Regions from separate parts of the Uliginosibacterium sp. TH139 genome, predicted to be linked through region 1. Evidence: riboswitches for the same ligand, from Rfam matches in the RefSeq annotation. Region 1 holds a riboswitch; the other holds the start of a gene.
What was found. A riboswitch is a leader RNA that binds a small molecule or an ion and turns the genes downstream of it on or off. The one in region 1 is predicted to bind cobalamin.
Positions count from the first base shown of each region.

Region 1 (3,570 bases):
TGGGGCTTGCGATCACCATGGCCTGGCTCACGATGTGCGCTTCACGACACTGTTGTTTGATGGTGGCGAGCGTGCCGCGCAGGATGATTTCCTCACCCGGCCAGCTCGCCTTGTGCACAACGAGAATCGGCGCATCCTCCGCCCAGCCCGCTGCGCGCAAGCCCGCTTCGAGCTTGTGCATCAGGGTGATGGACAGGAAGATGCACAGCGTGCAGCGATGCGCCGCCAGCGCCGCAAGATCTTCACCGGGAGGCATCGGGGTGCGGCCTTCGATGCGCGTAAAAATGGTCGTCTGGGTGATCTCCGGCAGCGTAAAGCTTTCCACCGCCGCCGCCGCCGAGGCCATTGCCGACGAAACACCGGGCACCACGCCCACCGGAATGCCCAACGCATCCAGTGGCCGCACCATCTCGATCAGCGTGCCGTAGAGCGCCGGATCTCCGGTCTGCAGACGCACGACTACAGGATGGCGTGAGCTCTGTTCGACGAGCCACTCGGACATCTGCTCCAGCGTCATGTCCTTGCTGTCGGTGATCACACACGCGGATGGCGCCCAGCGCGTAGCGGCCTCGCTGACCAGAGAGCCGGCGAACAGGATCGCGCCGGCCGCTTCGATCAGGCCACGGCCCTTGACCGTGATGAGCTCAGGATCGCCCGGGCCGGCACCGACGAACCAGACCGTGCCGGACTGGCCGGCAGGCGTCTTTGCGACAACGGACATCGTCAGGCCGCGCTGCGCTGAACCAGCTTCTCATCCAGGCACAGACGCGCCCAGGCCGGCGTGTCCGTCTGCCCGGAAGCTCGCGTCAGCAGGCTGACAATGCCCCAGGTAAAGACCGGCTCCAAGAGCACCAGCGTCACATAGCTCGCAGCGAAGTGAGCCCACTCCACGAGTGGCGTCGCCACCAATCCCTGGCTGAGCCAGAAACCCACCATCAAGGTGACGCCTGAGTAATAGAAACCATCCAGCTTGAGCAGGGACGCGATCTCGCCATTACGGGCTGCCTCAGTCAGGCGGCGGCCTACGCTGAAGTGCGCTGCCAGCAGCGGCAGCATCAGTGAGAGCGCATTGACGCCCAGATGCAGCAGATCCTGCGGTTCGAATATCAGCCCCTGCGCCAGCAGCCCCAGGGCGAAGCCGAATAGCGTTGGCAGGAAACCGAACAACAGGTAGATCGGCATGGCGCCAACAAAATGCAGTTCAGACGGTCCCACCGGCAGGTGATACATCTGCATGAACAGCGAGAAAAAACCTGCTGCCAGCAGGGTGCGCAGCCACAGCGCCGGGCGCAGCAGCAGGCCCGGCAACTGGCTGACCAGTAGCGCGCTGGCGACGACATTGGCGCCGAGAATTGTGGAAGCGGCCAGTTGGCCCGGTTCGATATGCATTGCGACTCTCCTTTGCGCCCCCACCGGGCGCTGCGTAGTGGATGAAACGACGCAGGCCGGAACGGCCAGGAGAGAAAGAAGGGATGAACATCATGAGCTGCAGCCCGTGGTGAGGGACACCGGATGGGCACAGGCAGGGACGCAATGAGGCCCCTCATGACATGCACCCCATCGCCCACCGCAACGGCCTGCGTCAATGCATCAGGCAGGTCTCCGGGCTTGCGAGTGGTGGCCTCAAGGCACACCGGAATGAACCGCCTTCCCATACCCGACTGGATACAGTGGCCAGATCAGCAGCAGCGTGCTGACCGGTTCATTCTTGACTCGCTTACCGTTGCGGGGGCAGCGCCGGAATTGTCGCAACCCGAAGGCTGCACGCACCGGCTTCCCATTTCACCTGCACGTGCATGACACAGAGCAGGAACCTGAAGCTGCGATAAGTGTAACGACAAAGCGCTGCTTTCTGAAAGCGCCCGATGTTGTAGAGGATCTCTCGACCCTGGCGATCGCCTCAGAAAAGAATGTTTCCACGCCTGGAGACAATTTATGCAAGCGAATGTCGCTCGGGGCGTTGGTGTGCTCAGTACACGTCGCGCCGGTAGCGCTTTTGAGCGATCAGCAAGTCCAGCCCTTCACGCCCAAGCAAGGCTTCAAGCATGGCATCCACGCCACCCGCCATGCCCTGCAAACTACCGCAGACATGAATCACTGCGCCTTCACCCAGCCAGCGCATGAGGCGTGCGGACTCGCCACGCAGAAAGTCCTGCACATGGCCGCCGCCCGGCTCGCGCGAGAAGACACGATCCACCTCCAGCAAGCCCGCCTGCACCCAGACTCCGAACTCGGTTTCGCACACGCTATCGGTGGCACGATGGCGTTCCCCGAAGACCAGCCAGTTTCGCCCGAAGCCGCGTCGCACACGTTCGCGCAGCAAGCCACGTAGGCCGGCAATACCGGAGCCATTGCCGATGAAAATGCTGGGGCTATCGTCCTCAGCGAGAGTGAAGCTCGGATTTGCCTGCAGCCGCAGCGCCAGTTCGTCATCGAGCGGGCAATTCAGGGTCAGGAAACCCGAAGCCAGCCCGATACCCAGGGCATGATGATGCTGGCGTACGATTAACTGAAGACACCCATCTTCGTGGATCGACGCAATCGAGTAGCGACGTGGCGCCGGTAGATCCGGCTCAACGGAACATAAATGGGGACAGGGAAGGATCTCTACCAGTGCGCCGGGAGTCCAGTGTGGCAGCTCCCCTTTGGCTGGCAGCAGCGTGAGTTCGAACAGTGGCGAGCCACTGCTGCCAGGGTTGAGCAGCGTGCGCTGCGCAAGGCGCCACGGCTCCCAGGCCGGCGCGGCTTGGGCTGAAGCGCTCAGGCTGTCATCCCTCACACCAAAGCGCTTCAGCCCTGCAAACCAGTGCTCGACAGCCGCCGGCTCGGTTTCACAGGCAGGCGTAAGCGGCTGCCAGGCTTGAGCCCCGAAACGCAGCAAGGCGGCCTGCAAGCTGTGGCCGAAACCGCAGAACTGACGGTACTGCCGGTTTCCCAGTGCGAGCACTGCAAAACGCAAACGTTCGAGTTCCAGATCGGCCAAACCCAATGCTCGAGCAAAGCCGCGAGCCGTATCAGGCGCCTCACCTTCGCCGAAGGTACTGACCACGAACAGCGCCTGCGGAAAGCCCGCCAGCTCTGCCGGCTGAAGACTGGCAAGTGGCCTCATCACCACAGCGCGGCCAGCGGCCTGCAGCGCGGCGGCAGTGCGCAGCGCGAGCGACTCGGCGCGGCCGGTCTGACTCGCCCAGGCCACCAGGATGGACTCTTCCGCCGCTACGCCTACGACCGGCAAAAGCGCCTTGCGCTGACGCTCAGCCTCGCGCGCGCCACGCCGCCGCGAAAGATAGAGCAGCCAGCCAGTCACCCCCAGCACCGGCAGTGCCAATGCCGAAAGCATCATAAAGAGTTGCACGGCGAGACCGAAGTCGCGCCCCATATGCAGCGGATGAATCATCGCCAGTACACGCTTGCCCGTGCTCTGTTCGGCAAAGCGCTCGTCCTTCTTCAGCTTGCCATCGAGCGCGATGAGCATACGGTTGCGCTCGCGCTGATGCGCGGCATCCGGCAGCAGCCACAGGATTTCGAGCGCAGCCGACGCGGTTTCCGGCGGCCGTACGCGCAACTCGC
Region 1 covers NZ_PKRR01000007.1:107,564-111,133, reverse strand. Annotated here, with positions in the region: gene cobM (precorrin-4 C(11)-methyltransferase) at 1-721, opposite strand, end outside; gene C0V76_RS15430 (energy-coupling factor ABC transporter permease) at 724-1,389, opposite strand; cobalamin riboswitch at 1,576-1,833, opposite strand; gene C0V76_RS15425 (sulfite reductase flavoprotein subunit alpha) at 1,970-3,570, opposite strand, start outside.

Region 2 (3,570 bases), on a different contig from region 1:
AGTGGAGGCGCCTCCGCGTCGTCGGTTTCGGTTCAGGCGAGCAGCACAGCGGCCAGCAGCATCGCCAGTTCCAGCACGGCGAGCAGTGCCAGCGGAGGTTTGGGCCTCAGCAATGGCTTCAGCGCCTTCTACTCCGACCCGAATTCGCAGGTGCGCAACTGGGTAGCCGCCAATCCCGCTGACTCACGCACCGCCACCATCAACAGCGCGATCGCCCAGCAGGCCTTCGGCAAGTGGTTCGGCGAATGGAGTGGCGATATCGCCACTGCCGTGAGTGGCTATGCCAGCGCGGCGCAGAGCGCCGGCAAGATCCCGCTGCTGATTGCCTACAACATTCCCAGCCGTGATTGCGGCTCTTACAGCGCCGGCGGCTCCAGCGGTGGTGACGCCTACAAGACCTGGATCAGCGCATTTGCTGGTGGCATCGGCAGCAAGCCGGCGATCGTGATCCTTGAGCCGGACGCGCTGATGCAGCTCGACTGCCTGCCCTCGGATGCCGACCGCACGGCGCGCCTGGCACTGCTCAATTACGCCGTCGACCAGTTTGCCGCCAAGGCTCCGAATGCCTGGGTCTATATCGATGCAGGCCATTCGAACTGGAAGAGTGCGGCTGATACTGCTACCCGCTTGATCAATGCCGGTGTGGCGCGGGTGCGTGGTTTTGCCCTGAACGTGTCCAACTACCGGGCCGATACCGAACTGCAGACCCACGGCGCGGCCGTGATCGCGCAGCTTCAGCTCCAGGGCAGTGCCGCCAAGCCTTATGTGATCGACTCTTCGCGCAACGGCAATGGCCCGAACGGCAGCGAATGGTGCGACCCGGCTGGCCGCAAGGTCGGTGCCACCAGCAAGGTACTGAGTCTTGGTAGCGGCATGGAGATGGCGCTGTGGCTCAAGGCCCCGGGCGAAGCCGATGGCTGTGCAGCCGGCGCCGGCCAGTTCTCGCCGGACCTGGCCTATCGCCTCGCCACGGGCGGCTGAGCCCCTTAGCCCGGCGCTTGCCGGGCTTTTTACGCCTGGAAGATGCTCCGCATGAAACGCCTCCTGCCTCTCATCCTGCTGCTGCTCAGCGCGTGCAGCGAACCCCTGCCTGCCGACAAGGAGATCTATGCCGGCGACTGGGAGGGTCCTGGCATGCTGCTGTCGATCAGCAGTGACGGCCGCCTGTATTACCAGCGCGCCCAGGGTAGCAACAGTACCTCGCTGGATGTGCCGATCCAGCGTTTCGAGGGCGACAACATCGTTGCCGGGTTGGGGCCGGCCTCGGCCACCTTCGTTGTCAGCCAGCGTCCGCACCCGGAGCAGGGTGAGTGGGTGATGGTGGTGGATGGCGTGCGTCTGGTGCGCCAGGAGTAAGCGCGCCGGGTGGCACAAAACCAGTGCAAGTGGCCCTGCAGCAAGCCCGCAAGCGGTTTTCTGGATTTCACTACATCTAGTCGGGTTATTTGTATCTGCTACTAGGTATAGTTGTCATCGGCTTGACTCCGACTAAATACAGCCCCTACACTCCGTCCCGACGGTGTCGGGAAGCCAGCTCGCTGGCGCTGCCCCCGCAACTGTGACCGGCGAGTGCCGGCATGCCACTGGGATGATCCGGGAAGGCTGCCGACAGGCTTTGACCCGGCAGCCAGGAGACCGGCCGTCACACAGATAAAACATCAACTGGAGCGGGGTGTCTCCGGGGCCGATGCGACGCTGCCTGCAGGCCTGCGTTCACCGCCCCCCGGCATGCCGTTCCCCATCAAGAGAGAGAGCCGGCATGCAACATTCCGCCATCGCGGTCGAGGCCGCCCGCAGCAGCGCGCCCAGCAGCATTTCCAGCAGCGAATCCGACTTTGCCGCCAGCCAGGCAGGTCTCGAGCTGATCCGCCGCAATGGCGCTGTGGTGCCCTTCCAGGCTGAGAAAATCAGCGTGGCGCTGTCCAAGGCTTTCATCGCGGTCGAGGGTGGGCAAGGCGCCGCTTCGGCGCGCATCCGCGAGCTGGTGAATCAGCTTACGGCGACTGTGGTCGGTGCGCTGACCCGCCGCCTGCCTGGCGGCGGCACGGTGCATATCGAAGATGTGCAGGATCAGGTCGAACTGGCCCTGATGCGCGCCGGCCAGCACGATGTGGCCCGGGCCTATGTGCTCTACCGTGAGAAGCGCTCTTCCGAACGCGCCGCCCAGCAGGCTGCCGTGCCCGCTGCCGCGCCGGCCCGCCTGCATGTGCTGGATGGCGACGAGCGTCGTCCGCTGGATGAAGTTGCCCTGCTTGGCCAGATTCGTGAAGCCTGCGTTGGCTTGGGGGATGTGTCCGCCGAAACCGTGCTCGAACACGCCCTGCACAATCTCTACGACGGCGTACCGGTGGCTTCCGTGCGTCAGTCTCTGGTGCTCGCGGCGCGCACCCTGATCGAACGTGATCCGGATTATTCCAAGCTGGCTGCCCGCCTGCTGCTGCGCAGCGTGAGCATCGAAGTGCTGGGTGAGGAGCTGGGCCAGGTCGCCATGGCTGCGCGCCTGCCGGAAGCTTTCCCAGGCCTGATCCGCGAAGGCGTCAAGGCAGGCCTGCTCGATGCGCGTCTGGCTGAATACGACCTGCCGCGCCTGGCTGCCGCCCTGAAGGCCGACAACGATCTGCGCTTTGACTACCTCGGCCTGCAAACGCTCTACGACCGCTACTTCCTGCACATCGAAGAGCGCCGCATCGAGCTGCCGCAGAGTTTCTTCATGCGCGTGGCGATGGGACTGGCACTGAATGAGATCGACCGCGAAGCGCGCGCCATCGAGTTCTACCAGCTGCTTGCCAGCTTCGATTTCATGAGCAGCACGCCGACCCTGTTCAACAGTGGCACCTGCCACTCGCAGCTCTCCTCCTGCTATCTGACCACGGTAGCTGACGATCTGGACGGCATCTATCAGGCGGTGAAGGAAAATGCCCTGCTTCAGAAGTATGCCGGTGGCCTGGGTAACGACTGGACCCCGGTGCGTTCGCTGGGCAGCCGCATCAAAGGCACCAACGGCAAGAGCCAGGGCGTGATCCCCTTCCTCAAGGTGGTCAATGACACGGCGCTGGCCGTGAATCAGGGCGGCAAGCGCAAGGGCGCGGTGTGTGCCTATCTGGAGACCTGGCACCTCGACATCGAGGAGTTCCTGGAGCTGCGCAAGAACACTGGCGATGAGCGCCGCCGCACGCACGACATGAACACCGCCAACTGGATTCCGGATCTCTTCATGCAGCGCGTGATCGCCGGTGAAGACTGGACCCTGTTCTCGCCTTCCGATGTGCCCGACCTGCACGAGAAATTCGGCAGCGCCTTCCGCACTGCCTACGAGGCCTACGAAGAGAAGGCCGCACGTGGCGAGCTCAAGCTGCACAAGAAGCTGCCCGCCGTGCAACTGTGGCGCAAGATGCTGACCATGCTGTTCGAGACCGGCCATCCCTGGATCACCTTCAAGGATCCGTGCAACCTGCGCTCGCCGCAGCAGCATGCCGGTGTGGTCCACAGCTCCAACCTGTGCACCGAGATCACCCTCAACACCTCCGACACCGAGACCGCCGTGTGCAACCTCGGCTCGGTGAACCTGCC
Region 2 covers NZ_PKRR01000001.1:22,849-26,418, reverse strand. Annotated here, with positions in the region: gene C0V76_RS00110 (glycoside hydrolase family 6 protein) at 1-981, shown strand, start outside; gene C0V76_RS00105 (hypothetical protein) at 1,033-1,356, shown strand; cobalamin riboswitch at 1,501-1,659, shown strand; gene C0V76_RS00100 (ribonucleoside-diphosphate reductase subunit alpha) at 1,760-3,570, shown strand, end outside.
Region 2: another riboswitch for cobalamin. It lies ahead of C0V76_RS00100 (ribonucleoside-diphosphate reductase subunit alpha); the one in region 1 lies ahead of C0V76_RS15430 (energy-coupling factor ABC transporter permease).